Actinoplanes lobatus: one gene and its partner. Each later gene encodes a partner of the first gene's protein in a complex. Links are inferred from orthologs where the notes say so. Each region holds a gene or a part of one and is shown in the gene's direction. Other genes may lie near its edges.

What was found.
Region 2: rny (region 1) and BJ964_RS17940 share a complex: the UniProt entries of both Bacillus subtilis proteins name them as parts of the possible RNA degradosome complex. The link is inferred for Actinoplanes lobatus from one-to-one orthologs.

The regions. Positions count from the first base shown.
Region 1 is NZ_JACHNC010000001.1:857,263-868,161, reverse strand. What follows is about bases 4,410-7,372. They hold rny (ribonuclease Y), read left to right. Parts: upstream 4,410-5,010; coding sequence 5,011-6,735; downstream 6,736-7,372. Other genes in these bases: BJ964_RS03785 (amino acid ABC transporter permease), read right to left, coding at 7,311-7,372. Also shown: BJ964_RS03810 (UdgX family uracil-DNA binding protein), read left to right, coding at 44-706; BJ964_RS03805 (DUF3046 domain-containing protein), read left to right, coding at 742-942; recombinase RecA, read left to right, coding at 1,138-2,187; BJ964_RS03795 (regulatory protein RecX), read left to right, coding at 2,202-2,930; more of BJ964_RS03785, read right to left, coding at 7,373-8,273; BJ964_RS03780 (amino acid ABC transporter permease), read right to left, coding at 8,270-8,980; BJ964_RS03775 (glutamate ABC transporter substrate-binding protein), read right to left, coding at 9,011-9,895; BJ964_RS03770 (amino acid ABC transporter ATP-binding protein), read right to left, coding at 9,951-10,694; BJ964_RS03765 (hypothetical protein), read left to right, coding at 10,824-10,899. UniProt on the Bacillus subtilis protein: Endoribonuclease that initiates mRNA decay. Initiates the decay of all SAM-dependent riboswitches, such as yitJ riboswitch. Involved in processing of the gapA operon mRNA, it cleaves between cggR and gapA.
Region 2 is NZ_JACHNC010000001.1:3,815,504-3,826,225, forward strand. What follows is about bases 1-2,786. They hold BJ964_RS17940 (6-phosphofructokinase), read left to right. Parts: upstream 1-772; coding sequence 773-1,801; downstream 1,802-2,786. Other genes in these bases: BJ964_RS17935 (DHA2 family efflux MFS transporter permease subunit), read left to right, coding at 1-114; proC (pyrroline-5-carboxylate reductase), read left to right, coding at 1,908-2,756. Outside these bases: BJ964_RS17950 (DUF429 domain-containing protein), read right to left, coding at 3,148-3,825; BJ964_RS17955 (glutathione peroxidase), read right to left, coding at 3,822-4,295; BJ964_RS17960 (glycosyl hydrolase family 18 protein), read left to right, coding at 4,467-5,945; BJ964_RS17965 (class II 3-deoxy-7-phosphoheptulonate synthase), read left to right, coding at 6,016-7,422; BJ964_RS17970 (threonine aldolase family protein), read left to right, coding at 7,415-8,440; BJ964_RS17975 (deoxyribonuclease IV), read right to left, coding at 8,415-9,275; pknB (Stk1 family PASTA domain-containing Ser/Thr kinase), read right to left, coding at 9,272-10,722. UniProt on the Bacillus subtilis protein: Catalyzes the phosphorylation of D-fructose 6-phosphate to fructose 1,6-bisphosphate by ATP, the first committing step of glycolysis.

The DNA.
Region 1 (10,899 bases):
GGGCGGTGGCAATTTTGTCGGTGGCTGCGGGTAGAACGGTGCAATGCCATGGACGGAGGCGCCGGTGGGCGCGCAGCGATGGGTGCCGCCGCACCCCCGGAGCATCGACGAGCTGAAGTCGGCCGCGGCGGACTGTCAGGGCTGCGAGCTCCACGAGAGCGCGACCCAGACCGTGTTCGGGCGCGGGGCGCCGCATGCGAAGATCGTCTTCGTCGGCGAGCAGCCCGGTGACATCGAGGACCGGCAGGGACTGCCGTTCGTGGGGCCGGCGGGCCGGCTGCTGCGGGAGGCGGTCGACGACGCCGGCATCGACCCGGCCGATCTCTACATCACGAATTCGGTGAAGCACTTCAGGTTCGAGCTGCGGGGCAACCGGCGGATCCACCAGAACCCGGGGCCCGCCCACATCACCGCCTGCCGTCCGTGGCTGGTCTCGGAGTTCGCGCTGCTCAAGCCGGAGCTCGTGGTCATCCTGGGCGCCACCGCGGGCAAGGCGCTGCTCGGTCCGTCGTTCCGGGTGACCCGGTCGCGCGGGCAGCTGATGCCATGGCCGGCGTCGGCCCAGCACCCCGAGGACTTCCCGGTGGCCGAGATCCAGGCGCTGGCCACGATCCACCCCTCGGCGGTCCTGCGCGCGGATGATCGCGAGACGGCGTACCGGGGACTGGTCGACGACCTCCGGGTCGCGGCCGCGGCGGTCGCCTGACGGGTCGGCGGCCCCTTCGTGGGTACCCTTTCACGGTGCGCCTGACAGATTTCTGGGAACGCCTGGAGCAGAGTTTCGGGTCCGTCTACGCCCGCAGCATCGCGGCGGATCACGCCTTCACGGAGCTGGGCGGCCGGACCATCGACGCGGCCATCGCTCAGGGTGTCGAAACGGCTACCATCTGGCGCGCGGTGGTCGCCGCATACCCCGATCGGGTGCCTGTGCGGCTACGCTGAGCTGCATTAGCACGTCTGTTCGGGCGCGTCTCTCGATCCTCGTACAGGTGTTCGGCTATTGTCCACAGCGGCTCGGTCATCCACAGCACACGACAGGGCGGAGGACTTTTGTCATACCCACCGCCTACCGTGTCGACCGTGGTGAACAAGAGCTCGTCGGCGAAGAACGCGAAATCGAATACAGGGGTGGCGGGAATGGCGGCAGGAACACCTGATCGTGAGAAAGCGCTCGAACTGGCGCTGGCGCAGATTGACAAGCAGTTCGGCAAGGGCTCGGTGATGCGGCTCGGGGAGCGGCCGGTCGTGCAGACCGCCGTCATCCCGACCAGCTCCATCGCGCTGGATGTGGCGCTGGGTGTCGGTGGCCTGCCGCGTGGCCGGGTCATCGAGATCTACGGGCCGGAGTCGAGCGGTAAGACCACGGTCGCCCTGCACGCCGTGGCGAATGCGCAGAAGGCCGGCGGTATCGCGGCGTTCATCGACGCCGAGCACGCTCTCGACCCGGAGTACGCAAAGGCCCTCGGTGTCGACACCGACGCCCTTCTCATCTCCCAGCCGGACACCGGTGAGCAGGCCCTCGAGATCGCGGACATGCTGATCCGTTCGGGTGCTCTCGACATCATCGTCATCGACTCGGTGGCCGCCCTCGTGCCGCGTGCCGAGATCGAGGGTGAGATGGGTGACAGCCACGTCGGCCTGCAGGCCCGTCTCATGAGCCAGGCCCTTCGGAAGATCACCGGCATTCTCAGCAACTCGGGCACCACCGCGATCTTCATCAACCAGCTGCGCGAGAAGATCGGCGTCATGTTCGGTTCGCCCGAGACGACGACCGGTGGCCGGGCCCTCAAGTTCTACGCCTCGGTCCGGCTCGACGTCCGGCGCATCGAGAGCCTGAAGGACGGCACCGACGTCGTCGGTAACCGCACCCGGGTCAAGGTCGTCAAGAACAAGGTGGCCGCGCCGTTCAAGCAGGCCGAGTTCGACATCATGTATGGCAAGGGCATCTCCCGGGAGGGCTCGCTCATCGACGTCGGTGTCGAGCAGAGCATCATCCGGAAGTCGGGCGCCTGGTACACGTATGACGGCGACCAACTCGGTCAGGGCAAGGAGAAGGCGCGGGAGTTCCTGCGGGAGAACCCCGACGTCGCCGCCGAGATCGAGAAGAAGATCCTGGAGAAGCTCGGCGTCGGGCAGGCCGGTGCCGATGCCGCCGGTGGCCCCGAGCTGCCGCCGGTCGACTTCTGATCCGGTAACCGGCGATGGCTGGACGGCGCGGTGCACGGTCCGGGCGAGGGTGGGATGCCATCCCGCCCCGGGCCGCCTCCGGCATGCCGGAGGACGGAGAGGCGGGTGCGCCCCGCCGTGCCGGTGGCCGTGGCGCCCGCCGGCGGCCGGCCGGATCCGACATGCCGGACGACCGCGTGGGTGGAGACGGGCGGGAGCGGGCGGAGCCGCCGCGCAGCGAGTCCGAGATCGCCCGGGAGATCTGTCTTCGCCAGCTCGCGGTTCGACCACGAACCCGGGCAGAGCTGGCGAAGGCGCTGGTCCGCAAGGAGATCTCGGAAGAGGTGATCGCCGAGGTCCTCGACCGGTACGACGAGGTCGGCATCATCGACGACGCGGCCTTCGCCCGGGCGTGGGTTTCCAGTCGTCATCACGGCAGAGGGCTGGCGCGACGGGCGCTGGCCAATGAGCTGCGCCAGCGTGGGGTCGACGACGAGGTGGCCTCCGAAGCGCTGGAGGCGGTCGACGACGAGGCGGAGGCGGCCGCCGCCCGGGCGCTGGTCGATCGCAAGCTTCGGTCGGCGACGGGTGCCCCGGAGGCGGTCTTCCGGCGGCTGGTCGCGATGCTCGCCCGCAAGGGATATCCGGCCGGTATCGCCATCCGCGCCGTCAAGGACGCGCTGGCCGCCCGTGACGCGGAGGCCGCCGAATTCGCCGACGCGATCGACGCGGATGCGCTCGAGGACGGGGCCACCGGCCTCTGACGACGGGCTGCCACGCGCCCAGCCGCCGCGTGGATGACGACGGCGCCCGAGGCGCGTCGCGGCCGTGAAGCGGGACCAGTTCGGTGAGGGCTCTTCGTTGTGAGGGGTTCGGGCAGACCCGTGGGTAGCGTCACCCGCCTCGAACGGCCGGTGGCGGATTTCCGTCAACCGCTGCGGCAGCGGCCGAAACTTTCGCGGATCGAGTCGGGCCCCGAGACCGGGTGTTGGCGCCGGGACCAGGGATTTCGCCGATATAGTCCTGATGTGAGGATTGCTCCGCTGGTGTCCATTCGGTGCGATATCACGCAACGGCCTCGAGGCCGGGGCGGCTGATACGCTCCGTTACCGCGCGTTACTGTCACGCTCCGTGTCGCACAGTGAGAGCGCTGGCGGCGGTGGTGATAATGGTTGAAGTCTGGAGTGGCTCATTGTCACTGTGGCGTGATCGCACGGTACGCCGGGAATGTCCTGTGGGTTCGTGAGCTGGGCGTAAGCGGGTCTGTGCCGTACGTCCCATCCGCTGCCGAATCATGAGTCCTTGACCGAAGCGGTGCTCGCGACCTAGCCTCGCGTTACACAAGGTTTGTTCGACCATCTCATGCAACAGGCACAACATAGATCGCATTACATTACGGCATCACTTGGACGGTCCGACGTCCGTGAGATGCCGCCGTCGGCCGCTGACCGCGCGGCTGATGGCGCGACATACCGGCGGTCAACCCCACAACTCCACACACTCTGATTCGAGCGGCTGACGGGCGGCTCGCCGACAGGGGGCACCTGAGCCGGCCGGAGGATCATCAGATGGCGTCTCGGGCGAGGAAGATCGCTCGAGACATTGTCGTATCCCACGGACGGTAACGATGTTCCCGGTTGGCGGGGCGACCGCGGTGGCGAGGCTACGCAGGGAAACGCTGGCCGGATGTCCACATGGTCATCATCGGGCAGCGGTTCCCCGGCCGAGGAGCTCGAGCGCCCTCCGTGACGGTGGGCGGCAGGGACGGATTTCGGCACATCGTCTCCGGCTCAGGCCGGCGGATGTTCCGATTCTGAACCGGTCGTCCTGCCGGAGCGGAGCGACTGGTCCGAAGACCGGTCGCTGACCGAGATCCGGACGGTTCGGCTGATACAGCCGTCTCGACCGGCTCTCCACAGCGACCGGGCCGCTCGGGTAGGCGAAGCGACGGAATCGAGGCGATCGGGCGGCGGCAGCCGCCAGGTTGAAGCGATTCAGGAGGCTTTGGAACCCACGGCGGCCGGGCTGGCCGAGCAGGCGGTTGCGGATTTCGGCGCGACCGGGTTGAGGACCGGGTCGCCACGGATTCCCAGGTCGCCGAGACGTTCGAGACCCGGCCGGCCGGGGCAGCGGCCGGATCGCTTCCGCGGCGACCACGATGCCGCGGCTCCCGAGGCGATCCGCGTTCGCGACCGGAAGGGCCACGGACACCAGCGGGCTTCGGGTGACCGAAGGCTCAGGCGACCGAAGGCTCCGGGAGAACCACGGGCAACCGAGGGATTCCGGCGATTCGGCTCACTGACAGGCCGGCGGCGGGCGAAGGCTCAACCGGGCTGGAGCTCTCGGGCAACCGAAGGACTTCGGTGTCCGGCACCTCGGCGGCAGGCGAGCCGAAGTGGCCAAGGGCCGGAGGGCTTCGGGCAGCCGAGGTTCCGGGTGACCCAGGGCTCCGGTGACCCGGAGGGCCGCCGGGCGCATCGGGCCAACCGGAAGGCACCGGGTGGTAAGGCTCTGGGTAACCCGGGCGGCTCCGGGGTAACCGGAGAGGCGACCGGAACCCCGACCGCAGCCAAGGCCGTCCGGAAGCCCGCGACCGAGGCCCGGAGCAGAGCCACCCGACCCGGTGATCCGGCGAGGGCGGCCCGGCCCCGGCGCAGTGAGCCGCACCCGGTGCCCGGCGGAATGCCGGCGCCGGACGGAGACTGGAAGCCGGGGTGGCCGAACGGCGGAGCGCGTGTACCCGGGGGCCGGTGCCGCCCGCGATCTGCTGCCTTGGTCGGGCATCCCGCAGAGAGGCCCGCGCGTGTGCACCGCGCCGGCGGCGAAGGGAGACGCGGCGAGATGATGACCCCGCTGGACTGGGTGCTGGTGGTTGCCATCATCGTGATCGCCGTAGCGGTGATAGCGGGACTGGTCCTCGGGACACGGGCGCTGCGCCAGCTGCGCGCCGACCGGCAGGACGCCCAGGAGCGACAGGAGCAGGCGGTCGGTGACGCCCGGGCGAAGGTGGAGGACGCCAACGCCAAGGCCGCGTCGGTTCGCGCCGAGGCCGCCGCCGCGAAGGCCGAGGCGAGTGCCGCCCGGGCCGAGGCCCGCCGGGTTCTGGAGACCGCGCACAGCGAGGCCGACACCATCCTGGAACACGCCCACCGTCAGGCCGAGTCCGACGCGGAGCAGCTGCGCGCCGCCGCCCGCCGGTCCGGTGAGCGGGAGATCGCGCTGCTCAACGCCACGGTGAAGGAGCAGGCGGCCGAGGTGGAGCGCCGGGCCGCGCGGATCGACGAGCGGGAGCGGCTGCACGGCGAGGAGGTGGAGCGCCTCGTGGAGCGGGAGCGCCGCCTGGCCACGCTGGAGACGGATCTGTCGGCGCGGGAGGTGGCCCTGACCACGCGGGAGGCCGACCTGACGAAGGCCGAGGAGGTCAGGCGCCGGGAGCTGGAGCGGATCGCCGGGCTGACCGCCGAGTCGGCCCGGACCGAGCTGATCGAGGCGATCGAGGGGCAGGCGAAGCGCGAGGCGGCGATTCTGGTCCGGGACATCGAGACCGAGGCGAAGAACACCGCGGACACCCGGGCCCGGCACATCGTGGTGGACGCGATCCAGCGGATCGCCAGCGAGCAGACCGCGGAGAGCGTGGTCAGCGTGCTGCATCTGCCGAGCGACGAGATGAAGGGCCGGATCATCGGCCGTGAGGGCCGCAACATCCGGGCGTTCGAGTCGACCACCGGCGTCAACCTGATCATCGATGACACCCCGGAGGCGGTCCTTCTCTCCTGTTTCGATCCGGTACGCCGTGAGGTGGGCCGCCTCACGCTGGAGAAGCTGGTCCTGGACGGCCGGATCCATCCGCACCGGATCGAGGAGGTCTTCGACAGCGCGAAGAACGAGGTGGAGCGGCTCTGTGACCGGGCGGCCGAGGAGGCCCTGGTCGATGTCGGGATCACGAACATCCACCCGGAGCTGGCGAAGCTGCTGGGCCGGCTGCGGTACCGGACGAGCTACGGCCAGAACGTGCTGAAGCACCTGGTGGAGACGGCGCACATCGCCGGGATCATGGCCGCCGAGATGGGCCTGGACGTGCCGACCATGAAGCGGGCCGCCTTCCTGCACGACATCGGCAAGGCGCTGACCCACGAGGTGGAGGGCAGCCACGCCCTGATCGGCGCCGACCTGGCCCGCAAGTACGGCGAGCACGAGGACATCGTCCACGCGATCGAGGCGCACCACAACGAGGTGCCGCCGCAGACCATCGAGGCGGTGCTGACGCAGGCCGCGGACGCCTGCTCGGGCGGCCGGCCGGGGGCCCGGCGGGAGAGTCTGGAGGCGTACGTCAAGCGCCTGGAGCGGATCGAGGAGATCGCCGGCGGCAAGCTCGGGGTGGAGAAGGTCTTCGCGATGCAGGCCGGCCGCGAGATCCGGGTGATGGTCCGGCCGGACGACATCGACGACATCGGCGCCGCCGTGCTGGCCCGTGACGTGGCGAAGCAGATCGAGGAGGAGCTGACCTACCCGGGCCAGATCCGGGTCACCGTGGTCCGTGAGTCCCGGGTGACCGAACTGGCCCGGTAGGCACTTATGCTCTTGAATAAAGAGCATAAGTGCATTAGTTTCTACCTATATGAGGACGCTATTCCGAATTCTGGCGACTAGCTCGGCAATTGCCCTGGGCCTCACTTTGGGTGCGAGTCCGGCTAGCGCGGATCCGGTGGGTGGGAAGGTGTATCAGAACACTTCCTTCACCGCAAAGATTGCTAAGTTCGAGAGCGGGGCGGCGTCTAGCTGTAACGTCTGGAATGAGCAGGGGAATGCGACGATAGACCCCGTGACCTGGCGCTGCACCACGCGAGGGCTTCCCGCGAGGGTTGAGTCCGGGAGCTACTGGTACGACACCGATGGATTTACGTTCACCAACGTGTCCACCGGCGGATACTATGTGCGATTCAACGTCAGCTCTTCGTCGCCCTGGCGCTGGGTAGCCAACAACAAGTGGACCAAGATCCCTGGCGGAAAGTATGCCAATTGCTCGTGGCAGTCGGGTGAGGAACGGTACGACGTCTATTGCAATGTCGCGTGATGTGAGCCGGTCTTCAGAGTGACCGGTGCGGTTCGGCCGGCCATGTCCGGCCGGCCGAGTCGCATCGTGGTCACGTGGCCGCGGCGCCGCCTTCGGCCTGGGCGGTGAGGGCCGCAGGCGGCGGCGTCGGGGCTGCCAGGCCGGCGGTCTTGCGGCCCCGTGAGAGCCGGCGCTCGACGTACTGGGCGAGCTTGGACAGCGAGTAGTTGACCAGGATGAAGAGCACCGCGATCACGAAGTAGACCTGGATCGGGTTGCTCAGCACACCGATGATCTGCTTGCCGATGTTCAGGGTCTCCTCGTAGCTGATGATGAAGCCGAGCGAGGTGTCCTTGAGTACCACGACGAGCTGGCTGATCAGTGCCGGCAGCATGATCCGGAAGGACTGCGGCAGCAGGATCAGCGTGGTGGTCTGGAACGGGGAGAGACCGATCGCGAGCGCCGCCTCCCGCTGGCCGAACGGCAGGCCCTCCATGCCGGAGCGCAGGATCTCGGCGATGACCACACCGTTGTAAATGGTGAGGCCGATCACCAGGTACCACAGCGTTTCGAGGGTGATGCCGAATTCAGGCAGCCCCCGCGCCACGAAGAAGATGGTGATGACCACGGGCAGGCCCCGGAACACCTCGACACAGACCCGGGTGAGCACGGCCAGGCCGCTGCCGAGCCCACGCAGCAGATAGGCGACCGGGGCGGACAGCCCGGCGTACCGGTTCCCGGCGAGGCTCTTGAGCTGCAGGCGAAGCACGGCCAGCAGGGTGCCGATGATCAGTGATGCGACGATGGCCAGAGCGGCCGCGGCCAGCGTGTTCTTGATGCCGACCCAGATCCGTTCCCAGACCAGGACGAAGTTCTCGTTCGAGGGGTCGACCAGCGGCCCCCAGAGCTCCATCGAGAACTGCCCCTTCTCGTCCAGGGGCAGATAGATCAGGTAGTACGCGCCGGTCAGCACCAGGATGGTGGCCGCGACACTGAGAATCAGGGTGAGGCGCCGCTGGCGCGGGCCGGGGACGTCGTAGAGGACACTGCTCATCGGGCCGCCACCGCCTGCCGGCGCTCGATCCGGTCCAGGAGGGCCCCGAGGGGAACGGTCATGATCAGGTATCCGATCGAGATGCCGATGGCGACGGGGATGAAGGCGTAGCCCTCAGCCGAGGTGAGCTGGTCGGCACTCTGAGAGAGGTCCCCGACGACGCCGAAGAAGCCGATCAGCGCCGAGTTCTTGATCATCGCGATGATCACCGACCCGAGCGGGACGATCGAGGCCTTCCATGACTGCGGCAGCACCACGTACCGCAGGTTCTGCCCGAAGGTCAGCCCGAGCGAGCGGGCGGCCTCGGCCTGGCCGGGCGGCACCGCGTTGATCCCGGACCGCAGCGCCTCGCAGACGAACGCGGCGGTGTAGAGGGTCAGCGCGATCAAGGCGAATCGGAAGTACGGCAGGTCGGTGTCGAGCCGGGTGAAGACCACATCGAGGCCCGGGAGCCGCAGGAAATCCGCATTGGAGCCGAGGGCAGGCAGCGCGAACGCGGCGAAGAACATGACTACGGTCAGGGGCATGTTGCGAAAGACCGTGACGTACGCGGTGCCGACCGCCCGCAGCGGCGGCACCGGCGAGATGCGGAGCACCGCCACGACGGCGCCCAGAATGAGGGCGCCGATCGCGGCGAGCACGCAGATCTGGAGAGTCAACCAGAACCCGCCCGCGAAGACGTCGAACTTGTCTATGAGCACATTCACGGACGGAGACTCCCGGATCAGCTGATGAGATCAGTAACGGTTGACGGCCGGCGCGGTGCCCAGTTCGGCGCCGAACTTGCCGGCGGTGTCGTCCCACGCCTTCTTCCAGCTGCCGTCGGCGTAGGCCTTCTCGAGGGTGTCGTTGATGAAGGTCCGGAAGTCCTTGTCGTCGATCTTCACGCCGATGCCGTACGGCTCCTTCGTGAAGTTGTCGCCGGCCAGCTTGTACTTGCCCTCGTTCTTGGCGATGTAGCCGAGCAGGATGACGTTGTCGGTGGTCACGGCGTTGACCTGGCCGCCGTCGAGAGCGCTGATGCACTTGTCGTAGGTGTCGAAGAGCACCACCTGGGCGGCGACGTCCTTGACATAGGTCTTGATGTTCTCGGCGGGGGTGGAGCCGGTGACCGAGCAGACCTTCTTGTCGCCGGCCTTGAAGGCGTCCGGGCCGGTGATGGTCGCGTCGTCCGCCTTGACCAGGATGTTCTGGCCGGCCTCGTAGTAGGGCCCGGCGAACGCGACGCGCTCCTTACGCTTGTCGTTGATCGTGTACGTCGCCACGATGAAGTCGACGTTGTTGTTCACGATGGCGTCCTCGCGGACCTTCGAGGTCGTCTCGACGAACTCGATCTTGTCCGTGGGGATTCCGAGTTCCTTGGTGATGATCTTCGCGACCTCGACGTCGAAGCCCTCGGGCTTGCCGGACAGGCCCTTGAGACCGAAGCCCGGCTGGTCGAACTTCGTGCCGACCTTGACCGACTGGGCCTTGTTGAGCCGCTCCATCGTGCTGCCGGCGGCGAAGGACTTGGCAGCGCCGCCGGTGTCACCGCCCGATCCGGCGTCCTCGCCGGCGCATGCGGTCAGGGTGAAGGTGAGAGCCGCGGCGGTGGCCGCAACGGCTACGCGAGTGAAACGCATACTTCATCTCCTTTTCGATCAGGACCGCCGTCGTGTGGCGACCCTGAGGGGCACATCAGTGCGTGAGGATCTTGGAAAGGAAGTCCTTGGCGCGGTCACTGCGCGGGTTCGCGAAGAACTCCTCCGGCGCAGCCTGCTCGACGAGCTGACCGTCGGCCATGAACACGACGCGGTCGGCCGCGTGGCGGGCGAAGCCCATCTCATGGGTGACGACCACCATGGTCATGCCCTCGCGTGCCAGCGATGTCATCACGTCCAGCACCTCGCCGACCATCTCCGGGTCGAGCGCGCTGGTGGGCTCGTCGAAGAGCAGCGCCTTCGGCTGCATGGCGAGCGCCCGTGCGATCGCGACGCGCTGCTGCTGGCCGCCGGAGAGCTGAGCCGGGTACTTCTCCGCCTGGTTGGCGATGCCCACACGCTCCAGCAGCGCCATGGCCCGGTCGCGGACGACCGCGGGTTGCTCCCGGCGCACCTTGACCGGCCCCAGCATCACGTTCTGCAGGATCGTCTTGTGCGCGAAGAGGTTGAACGACTGGAACACCATGCCGACCTCGCTGCGCAGCCGGGCCAGTGCCCGGCCCTCCGCGGGGAGGGGGCGCCCGTCGAAGATGATTCGGCCGGAGTCGATCGGCTCCAGCCGGTTGATGGCGCGGCACAGCGTGGACTTGCCGGACCCGGAGGGTCCGATCACGACCACGACCTCGCCGCGTGCGACGGACAGGTCCACGTCCTGCAGCACGTGCAAGGGGCCGAACCACTTGTTGACGTTCTCAAGGACGATGAGAGCCTCGTCTGTCACCCCTGGTCCATCCACTCGTTCTCGGTTCACTCGAATGGACACACCCTATGGGGCCGCTCGTATCGGATTGTGTCGAGAATGGTCACGGAGCGGTAACACAGCCATTGCGCTGAGAGAGGGGCCGAGAGCATGGAGTACATGGCGGACGGCCCGTGGAACTGGTGTGTCGCCGGTCGATGGGAGCCCGACCGGGTGATGGGCGCGC
Region 2 (10,722 bases), 3.0 Mb from region 1 along the record:
GTGTTCTGGTGGTCGGCCGGCTTCTTCGTCCTGGCCGCCGTCGTCGCCGCGGTGCTCTTCCGCACCGGCCCGCTCGACGTCGACCCGGACGCTCCGCCGGCCATGGCCCACTGACGGCCCGGCCACGCTCTCCGGGGCCGGTCGCCCTCGGTTTCCGGTCCCGCGTTCCACCCTTTCCGGTACGAGCGGCGAAGCCCGCAAAAGCACAGCGGCCGCTCGCGGAGCACCACGCGAGCCGGGCGGGACACCGGGCCGCGGCGCGGCCGCCGGGCTGATGCGCGGGTCCATGTCCGGGCCGTGACAAACGATGAGGTCACACGATCACTGATCGTGTGACCTCATCGCCGTCCTACGTGCACGCAACCCGATGCCGGCGCACACGCGGCCCCGTTCGTGTGCCCGGTCCGGCCGGACGGCGCGGGTGGGCGTCCACGACCGGGGCCGTGTGTGCGCCGGCCGCCGGTTGCGGGGTGGGGGCGCACGACGGGGCGGGCCCGCGCGGGGCGGCCGGAACTGTGGGGAACGGGCACCGCGGCCGCGGCGCCCACCGTCGTTCCCGCAGCTCTCGGGCGGGACGCTGCGGCGCTGGGCGGGATCGGGGCGGTCCGCGCGAAAACAGTCCGGTTTCTGTGGGGCGCGTTCACCCCCGTCAGGTACGGCGACTAGAGTGCGATTGCGGGCCCGCCCCGGGCCGGCAACGCTGCCGACGAAATCGTCCCTGGGGCCTCGACGGGCTATCCGCACTTCGCTACCCGATCCAGGGGGAAGAATAATGCGTATCGGCGTGCTCACCGGTGGCGGCGACTGCCCCGGTCTCAACGCGGTCATCCGCGCCGTGGTCCGTAAGGGCGTGACCGCTTACGGTCACGAGTTCGTCGGCTTCCGCGACGGCTGGAAGGGCCCGCTGGAGGGTCTCACCAAGCCGCTCGGTATCGCTGAGGTCCGTGGCATCCTGCCCCGCGGCGGCACCATCCTGGGCTCCTCGCGCACCAACCCGTTCAAGATCGAGGGTGGCGTCGAGAAGATCAAGGCCAACCTGGCCGAGCAGGGCGTGGACGCGCTGGTCGCGATCGGCGGCGAGGACACCCTCGGCGTCGCGACCAAGCTGCACGACCTGGGCGTCAAGGTCGTCGGCGTGCCGAAGACGATCGACAACGACCTGAGCGGCACCGACTACACCTTCGGCTTCGACACCGCGGTCAACATCGCGATGGAGGCCATCGACCGGCTGCACACCACCGCCGAGTCGCACCACCGCACCCTGGTCGTCGAGGTCATGGGCCGCCACGCCGGCTGGATCGCGCTGCACGCCGGCCTCGCCGGTGGCGCCAACGTGATCCTGCTGCCGGAGCGCCAGTTCGACGTCGAGCAGGTCGCCACCTACGTGACCAAGCGCTTCCAGGTGGAGTACGCGCCGATCGTCGTCGTCGCCGAGGGCGCCCAGCCGCTCGACGGCCAGATGGTGCTGCACAACCAGGAGCTGGACAACTTCGGCCACGTCCGCCTCGGCGGCATCGGCCAGTGGCTGGCCGAGCAGCTGGAGGAGAAGACCGGCAAGGAGGCCCGTACGGTCGTCCTCGGTCACATCCAGCGCGGTGGCACCCCGACCGCGTTCGACCGGGTGCTCTCCACCCGCTTCGGCCTCCAGGCGATCGACGCCGTGCACGAGGGCGACTTCGGCAAGATGGTCGCGCTGAAGGGCACCGACGTCGTCCGGATCCCGCTGATCGAGGGCACCGGCGAGCTGAAGACCGTTCCGCTCGAGCGGTACGAAGAGGCCGAGGTCTTCTTCGGCAGCTGATCCATCGGTGAATGCCGGGGGCCGTCCGGTCCCCGGCATTCCGCGTTCTACCGGGCCGGCTGCCGGCACTGGCAGCCGGCCCGGAACCAAGATCGAGGAGTCTGCGTTGCCCAAGCAAACCGTCGCGGTCCTCGGGGCCGGCAAGATGGGTGAACTCGTCCTCTCCGGCCTGCTCCGCTCCGGCTGGCCCGCCGAGCGGCTGCTGGTCACCGTCCGCCGGGCGGCCCGCGGCACCGAGCTGGCCGAACGGTACGGCGTGACGATCGTCGACAACGCGGACGCCGTCAGCCGGGCCGACATCCTGGCCATCGGGGTGAAGCCACAGGACGCGGGCGTGCTCCTCGACGAGATCGGCGGGAAGATCTCGGCCGACAAGCTGGTCGTGTCGCTCTGCGCCGGCCTGCCCACCAGCTTCTTCGCCGCCCGGCTGCCGGAGGGCACCCCGGTCGTCCGGGTCATGACGAACACCCCGGCGCTGGTCGACCAGGCGATGACCGCGATCTCGGCGGGCCCGCACGCCGACGGCGAGCACCTGGCCATCGCCGAGGAGATGTTCAAGCCGCTCGGCGTGACCATCCGGGTGCCCGAGTCGCAGCAGGACGCGGTCACCGCGCTCTCCGGTTCCGGCCCGGCCTACTTCTACCTGCTGGTCGAGGCGATGATCGACGCCGGCGTCCTGCTCGGCCTGCCCCGCCAGGTGGCGCACGAGCTGATCGTGCAGACCGCGATCGGCTCGTCCGTGATGCTGCGCGACTCGGGCGAGCACCCGGTCAAGCTCCGCGAGGCGGTCACCTCCCCGGCCGGCACCACCATCGCCGCCATCCACGAGCTGGAGAAGCACGGCGTCCGGGCAGCCATCCTGGGCGCCTTGGAGGCCGCCCGCAACAGAGCCCGCGAGATCGCTGAGTCAGCTGGCTCCGCTTCGCTCCGCGGCAAAACGCCTGATAACCGGTGACGAGGCAGGTGATTTCCCGCCGCCAGAAACCCCGCTGGCGTCGGCAAATCACTTGCCTCGTCACCGGCGGCGTTTTGCGGGAATGCTGAGTGCACCGCCGTAGGGGTGAGAGTGGCTGTTCTGTGATGAGGTGGACCGGCGATCTCCGCCCGGAAGCGCCTCGCGGGCGGGCAAGCGCGGGTGAAGGTAACCACGCGTGATCTTGGACGTTATCCCACCGGATTTGGTGGCCAAACGTCCAAGATCGCGAAGGCGCGCGAAGGCGCGCGTGAGGGTGCGATCTCCGCCCGGAAGTGCCTCGCGGGCGGGACCGGGCAGTGAGATCGCGGTGCGCCACGGGACGGCGTCGATTGCGGTCGGGGACGGCCGGTCCCGTACCGGAAACGGGTTTTCAATACCAGATGGCGATGCGGCTGCCGTTCTCCTCTTCCGGGGGGCTGGGGTGGCTGAGGGCCGTGCCGGTGGCGACGCGATGCGCGGTCCACGCGACGGCGGCCGCGTCCAGGACGTCGTCGGGTGGCGCCTGACCGGCCGGGCCGAGGCGTTCCGGCAGGACGATGCCGTTGCGGGCCAGGAGTTCACGGCGGCGCGCCTGGCCGCTCCATGTCTTTTTTGCGTGGGCGAGCGGCTCGCCGGCCATGGTCCGGAAGGACAGCTCCGGGTGGGCCTCGAAGAGCAGGCCGGGGTGGCGTTCCCAGATGGCGTTCGCCTCGAGCAGTTTGGGGCGCAGGGCCCAGGACTGCCGGCTCAGGCCGGCCCCGGTCAGCTCGCGGCAGAGGCGGTTCGCCGAGGTGAAGTCGCCCTCCTGCCAGACGGCGCGGGGCGGCACCCGGAAGACGCTGCCGCGGCGTGGCCCGAGCTGGTCGGCGGCCAGGGTGTCGGCGGCGCGCCAGCGGTCCGGGAGCATGCCGAGGGGGATGTCCACGCCGATGACGGCGGCGCCGGAGCTGCCGGCCACGATCTCGTAGAGGGTGGCGGCCAGCACCGCGCGCCCGAAGGCGCCGTCGCGCAATTCGACGCCGACCCAGCCGAGCGCGTACGCGTCGACCCCGATGACGTGAATGCTCATCGATGCGGCAGCAGCTTCTCGATCGTCGCGATCAGCTCGCCGTCGTCCGGCGTGGTGCCGGGGGAGAAGCGGGCGGCGACCGTCCCGTCCGGGGCGACCACGAACTTCTCGAAGTTCCACTCGATGTCGCCGCCGTCACCGATCAGCTCCCGGTAGAGCGGGTGCCGGCCGGGTCCGTTGACCTCGACCTTCTCGGTCACCGGGAAGGTGACGCCGTAGTCGACCCGGCAGAACTGCTCGATCTCGGTCGCGGTGCCGGGTTCCTGGCCGCCGAACTGGTTGCAGGGAACGCCGACCAGCACCAGGCCACGGTCGCGGTAGTTTTCGTAGAGTTTCTGCAATGCGCTGTACTGCGGGGTCAGGCCGCAGCGAGAGGCCACATTGACCACCAGCACGACCGATCCGCGGTAACGGTCCAATTCGGTCGCGCCACCGGTGAGGGCGCCAATGCTGACGTCGAAGATGGTCATGAGCGAAGACTACTGGGTGTGTCTGCTCGATTGCACCCCGTCGTGCCCGCCGGGCTTTTGTTAAAGAGACCTTAAAGGTGTTCACCTGGCTTGACTGGTGTTAATCGATGTGACTACGGTCTCTTCATCCAATTCTTTGGAAAGTTTCCTAACTGTCGAGGAGACATCCCCGTGCACAAAACCACCCGCCGGGCACTGTTCGCCGGCGCGGTCGTGACCGCGGCCAGCGTCGCGGTTCCGGTCGTGTCGGCGTCAGCGGCCACCGCATGTGCCCCCGCATGGACCTCTACCGCCGTCTACGTCAAGGGCAACGTCGCCTCGCAGAACGGCCACAACTGGACCGCCAAGTGGTGGACCCAGAACGAGTCCCCGGCCACCAACAGCACCGAGTGGGCGGTCTGGACCGACAGCGGCATCTGTGACGGCGGCACCACCCCGCCGACCACGTCCCCGACGACCGCGCCCACCACCGCCCCGACGACGGCGCCCACGACGGCGCCCACGACGCCGCCCACCACCAGCCCGACGGTGAACCCCGGCTCCAAGTGGCTCGTCGGCTACTTCGCCGAGTGGGGCGTCTACGGCCGTGGCTACCACGTCAAGAACATCGACACCTCCGGCTCGGCGTCCAAGCTGACCCACATCCTGTACGCGTTCGCCAACACCACCGGCGGCCGGTGCACGATCGGTGACTCCTACGCCGACTACGAGAAGGCGTACACCGCGGCGGAGAGCGTCGACGGCGTCGCGGACACCTGGGACCAGCCGCTGCGTGGCTCGTTCAACCAGCTCCGCAAGCTCAAGGCGAAGTACCCGAACCTCAAGGTGATCTACTCGGTCGGCGGCTGGACCTGGTCCGGCGGCTTCACCCAGGCGGCCGCCAACCCGACCGCCTTCGCCGACAGCTGCTACAGCCTGGTCGAGGACCCGCGCTGGGCGGACGTCTTCGACGGCATCGACATCGACTGGGAGTACCCGAACGCCTGTGGTCTCTCCTGCGACTCCAGCGGCCCGGCGGCGTACGCCAACGTCATCACCGCGCTGCGCAACAAGTTCGGCGCCAACAACCTGATCACCTCGGCGATCTCCGCCGACGGCAGCAACGGCGGCAAGCTCGACGTGGCCGACTACGCGTCCGGCATCGCGAAGCTCGACAAGGTCTTCCCGATGACGTACGACTACTTCGGCGCCTTCGCCGCGCAGGGCCCGACCGCCCCGCACTCGCCGCTGACCTCGTACACCGGGATCCCGACGGCCGGCTTCAACTCCGACGCCGCGATCCAGAAGCTGAAGAGCAAGGGCGTCCCGGCCAGCAAGATCCTGCTGGGCATCGGCTTCTACGGCCGCGGCTGGACCGGCGTCACCCAGGCCGCCCCGGGCGGTACGGCGACCGGCGCGGCGGCCGGCACCTACGAGGCCGGCATCGAGGACTACAAGGTCCTCAAGACCAAGTGCCCGGCCACCGGCACGGTCGGCGGTACGGCGTACGCGTTCTGCGGCAACAACTGGTGGGGCTACGACACCCCGTCGACCATCGCCGGCAAGATGACCTACGGGAAGAACCAGGGTCTCGGCGGCGCGTTCTTCTGGGAGCTGTCCGGTGACACCACCAACGGCGAGCTGATCACCGCCATCAAGAACAACGTGTAGAACCTGTAATCCGTCTCGCGAGGGGGGCACCGGGCGCAGGCCCGGTGCCCCCCTTCCGTACGCTTTCGGCATGCGCCGTGAGTGGCATCAGCTCAGTCATCCCGGGGTGGGCAACCCGGCCTTCCAGACGTCCCGCCCGTCCACCGACTCGGCCGAGGACGAGGCTCTCGGCCTCGACCACTGGCGATCCCTGCCGCGGGTGCAGATGCCGCCCTGGCCGGACATGGGCGAGGTCGCCGAGGTCTGCAAGGTCCTCGACAACGTGCCGTCGATCGTCGCGCCGTACGAGGTCGACCAGCTCCGGCACCGGCTCGCCGAGGTCTGCGAGGGACGGGCGTTCCTGCTCCAGGGCGGCGACTGCGCCGAGACGTTCGCCGACAACACCGAGAGCCACCTGCTCGCCAACGCGCGCACCCTGCTCCAGATGGCGGTGGTGCTGACCTACGGCGCCTCGATGCCGGTGGTGAAGGTGGCCCGGGTCGCCGGGCAGTACACCAAGCCCCGCTCGTCGCTGACCGACTCGCTGGGCCTCCCGGCCTACCGGGGTGACCTGATCAACTCGCTGGACGCGGACGAGGCGGCCCGCGTCGCCGATCCGCAGCGCATGATCCGGGCGTACGCGAACTCCGCCGCCGCCATGAACATGCTCCGGGCGTACCTTTCGGGTGGTCTTGCCGACCTGCACGGGCTGCACGACTGGAACAAGGACTTCGTCCGCGCCTCCCCGGCCGGCGAGCGCTACGAGGCGATCGCCCGGGAGATCGACCGCGCCCTCGACTTCATCCGCGCCTGCGGCATGACCGACAACGAGGCGCTGCGCACGGTCAGCCTCTACTGCTCGCACGAGGCCCTCGCCCTGGAGTACGACCGGGCGCTCACCCGGGTCTCCGACGGCAAGGCCTACGGGCTGTCCGGCCACTTCCTGTGGATCGGCGAGCGCACCCGCCAGCTCGACCACGCGCACATCGACTTCATCAGCCGCATCGCCAACCCGATCGGCGTCAAGATCGGCCCCGGCACGTCGCCGGACACCGCCATCGAGCTGTGCGAGAAGCTGAACCCGTCCAATGTGCCCGGCCGCCTGACGCTGATCAGCCGGATGGGCAACGGCAAGGTCCGCGACGTGCTGCCGCCCATCGTGGAGAAGGTGCACGCCTCCGGCGCCAAGGTCGTCTGGCAGTGCGACCCGATGCACGGCAACACCCACGAGTCGTCGAACGGCTACAAGACCCGCCACTTCGACCGGGTCGTCGACGAGGTGCTCGGCTACTTCGAGGTGCACCGCGGCCTCGGCACCCACCCGGGCGGCATCCACATCGAACTGACCGGCGAGGACGTCACCGAGTGCCTCGGCGGCGCCCAGGGCATCGAGGACCTCGACCTGCCGGACCGTTACGAGACGGCTTGCGACCCGCGCCTCAACACGCAGCAGAGCCTGGAGCTGGCGTTCCTCGTCGCCGAGATGCTCCGTGGCTGACCTGCGGTCGGACACCGTCACCCGCCCCACCAAGGGCATGCGGGAGGCGATGGCGAAGGCAGCGGTCGGCGACGACGTGTTCGGCGACGACCCCACGGTCAACGCGTTCGAGGCGTACGTGGCCGAGCTGTTCGGGCACGAGGCGGCGCTGTTCACCCCGTCCGGCACGATGGCCAACCAGATCGCGCTGCAACTCGTCGTCCCGGCCGGCGGCGAGCTGCTGGCCGGCGCGGATGCGCACGTGGTCACCTACGAGCTGGGCTCCGCCGCGCTCTACGGCGGCATCTCCACGCGCACCTGGGGCTCGGAGGGCGCCGCCCTGGACGTCGAGCGGATCGCCGCGATGATCCGCCCGGCCGGCTACCCCTCGGTGCCGACCGCCGCGATCGCCGTCGAGCAGACCCACAACCTCGGCGGTGGGGGCGTCGTTCCGCTCGCCACGTTGCAGCACCTGCGCGCGGTGGCCGACGCCCAAGGGGTGGCGCTGCACTGCGACGGCGCCCGGATCTGGCACGCCCATGTCGCCGACGGGGTGACCCTCGCCGAGTACGGCGCCCTCTTCGACACCCTGTCGGTGTGCCTCTCCAAGGGTCTGGGCGCGCCGGTCGGGTCGCTGGTGATCGGCAGCCGGGAGCGGATCACCCGGGCCCGGCTGATCCGCAAGCGGATGGGCGGCGGCATGCGGCAGGTCGGCATCCTGGCGGCCGCCGGCCGGTACGCCCTCGACCACCACATCCAGCGGCTCACCGAGGACCACGAGCGCGCCCGGATCATCGCCGAGGCCCTCGCCCCCTTCGGCGTGGTCGATCCGGAACAGGTGCGTACGAACCTGGTCCCCCTGGACCTGTCGAAGCACGACCTGGACGCGCCCTCGCTGACCGCACAGGCCGCCGAGCGTGGCGTCCTGATCTCGGCCATGCTGCCGCGGGTCGCCCGCCTCGTCACCCACCTGGATCTGGACGACGAGTCGATGGATCAGACCATCGAGGTCCTCAGCGAGCTTCTCGCAGCCCCTTGAGCAGGGCGATGTCCGCCGCGTGCCCCTCGTGCTCCACGGTCGGCGTCTCCACGATGATCGGCACCCCGGCGGTGGCCGGATGCGCGAACAGCTCCGCGAACGGCGCCGACCCGATCCGGCCCTTGCCGATCGTCTCGTGCCGGTCCCGGGTCGAACCGCACTCGTCCTTCGAGTCGTTCGCGTGGACGAGCTGCAACCGGCCCGGCCCCACCGCGGCGAGCAGCGCGTCCAGCGTCGCCGTCATGCCGCCCGGGGTGGCCAGGTCGTGCCCGGCCGCCCAGGCGTGGCAGGTGTCGAAGCAGACGCCCATCCACGGGTGGTTCTCCACCGCCGCGAGGTAGGGCTCCAGGTCCTGCACCTTCGACGCCAGGCTGCGGCCGCCGCCCGCGCTCGGCTCCACCAGCAGCCGGGGCAGGCCCTCGGCGGACGCCCGGTCGAGCAGTGGCAGCAGCGCCTCGCGCAGTTGGTGCAGCGCCTTGCCGGCGTGCGACTCGTCGACCGAGCTGCCCGCGTGGTAGACGACCGCGGTCGCGCCGATCGCCCTACCGCGCAGCAGGGCGTGCTCCAGCGTGGCGACCGACCGCTCCACCGTCAGCTCGGTCGGCGAACCCAGGTTCACCAGCAGCGACGCGTGAATGTACGCGGGCAGGTCCCGCTCTCCGATCCCGTCCCGGAACAGGGTGTCCTGCTTCGGGTCGCCGGCCGGCAGCGCCCAGCCACGGGAGTTGGAGACGTACACCTGAAGGGTTTCCGAGCCCGCCGCGTCGACGTAGGGGAGGGCGGCCTTGGCCAGCCCTCCCGACGTCTTCGTGTGCGAACCGATCCGATGGCTCACAGGAAGCAAGTCAGCTGCACCACACTGTTCGGCGGGACCGGAGTGCCACCCGGCGGGTTCTGCTGCCGGACCGTGGCGTTCGGGTCGATGTTGATCTGCACCTGGAAGCCCATGCCCTGGAGCGTGGCCTGCGCCTGCTGGCACGGCTGGTTCGTCAGGTCGGGCAGGGTGAGCTGCGCGGGACCCTTGCTCACCTGGAGGGTGACCTTGGTGTTCTTCTCCGCGCCGGTGCCCGCCTTGGGGCTCTGCCCGATCACCGTGTCGGCGGGCTTGTCGCTCTCCACCGTCTCCTCGGCGGCCTGCAGGCCCCGCTGCGCCAGGATCGTACGAGCGTTGTTGATGTTCTCGCCGACCAGGTTGGGCACCGTGATCGGCGCCTTGCCCTTGCTCAGCACCAGCGTCACCGTCGAACCGGGCTTGAGCTCGGTGCCCGCCTTCGGGTCGGTGGAGATCACCACACCCTCCGGCGCGGTGTCGCTGTAGACCGCCTTGCCCTGCTTCACCTTCAGCCTGAGTGCCTCCAGCTCGGCCTTGGCATAGGTCAGCTCCTGGCCCTCCAGCTCCGGAACCGGATGCACCTCGGGGCCCAGCGACAGGATCACCCGGATCGTGTCGCCCTTGACGATCTTCGCCAGCGGGCCCGGGTCCTGGCTGACCACCGAGCCCTCGGGCACGGTCTCGCTGTACTGCCCGTCGCCGATGAAGACCTCGAAACCCTGCTGTTTCGCGTACGCGACCGCCTGGTCCTGGCTCATCGTGAGCAGCTGGGGTGTCTCCGTGTACCGCCCCGAGGTGACCCACCAGGTGCTGCCGATCACGACCAGCGCCATCAGGGCGACCAGCGCGGTCAGCATGACCCGGCGGCGGTCCTCGAAGAACCCGGCCGCACCGGCGGCGGGCGGGGCGCTCCGCCGGTGCGGCGCGCTGCTCCGGCCACCCTGCTCCGGCAGCCGCGCCCAGGACGGGCGGTGCGACGCCTGGTAGTTGCCGCCCTGGACCGGCGGCACGATGGCCGTCGCGTCCGGCGCGGACACGGTGGGCACGATCGTGGTGGCGTCGCCCGCGCCGGGCCGGCCCGGGATCTGGCGCAGCATCGCCGTCTCCGCGTGGGTGACGCCGAGGCCGTCACGGGCCGCCTGCACCTCGCTCAGCATGGCGCCGGCGTCGGTGGGCCGGGAGCCGGGGTCACGCCGGGTGGCCCGGGAGACGAGCTGGTCGAGGACCGGGGGCAGGCCCGGAGCGATCGTGGACGGGACCGGCACGTCGTTGTCCACGTGCTGCCAGGCCACCTCGATCGGTTCGGCGCCGTCGTACGGCACCCGGCCGGTGAGCATCTCGAAGAGCACGACGCCGGCCGAGTAGACGTCGGTGCGCGCGTCCGCCTGACCGGTCTGCACCAGCTCCGGGGCCACGTAGGCCACGGTCGCCATGAGCTGCCCGGTGTCGT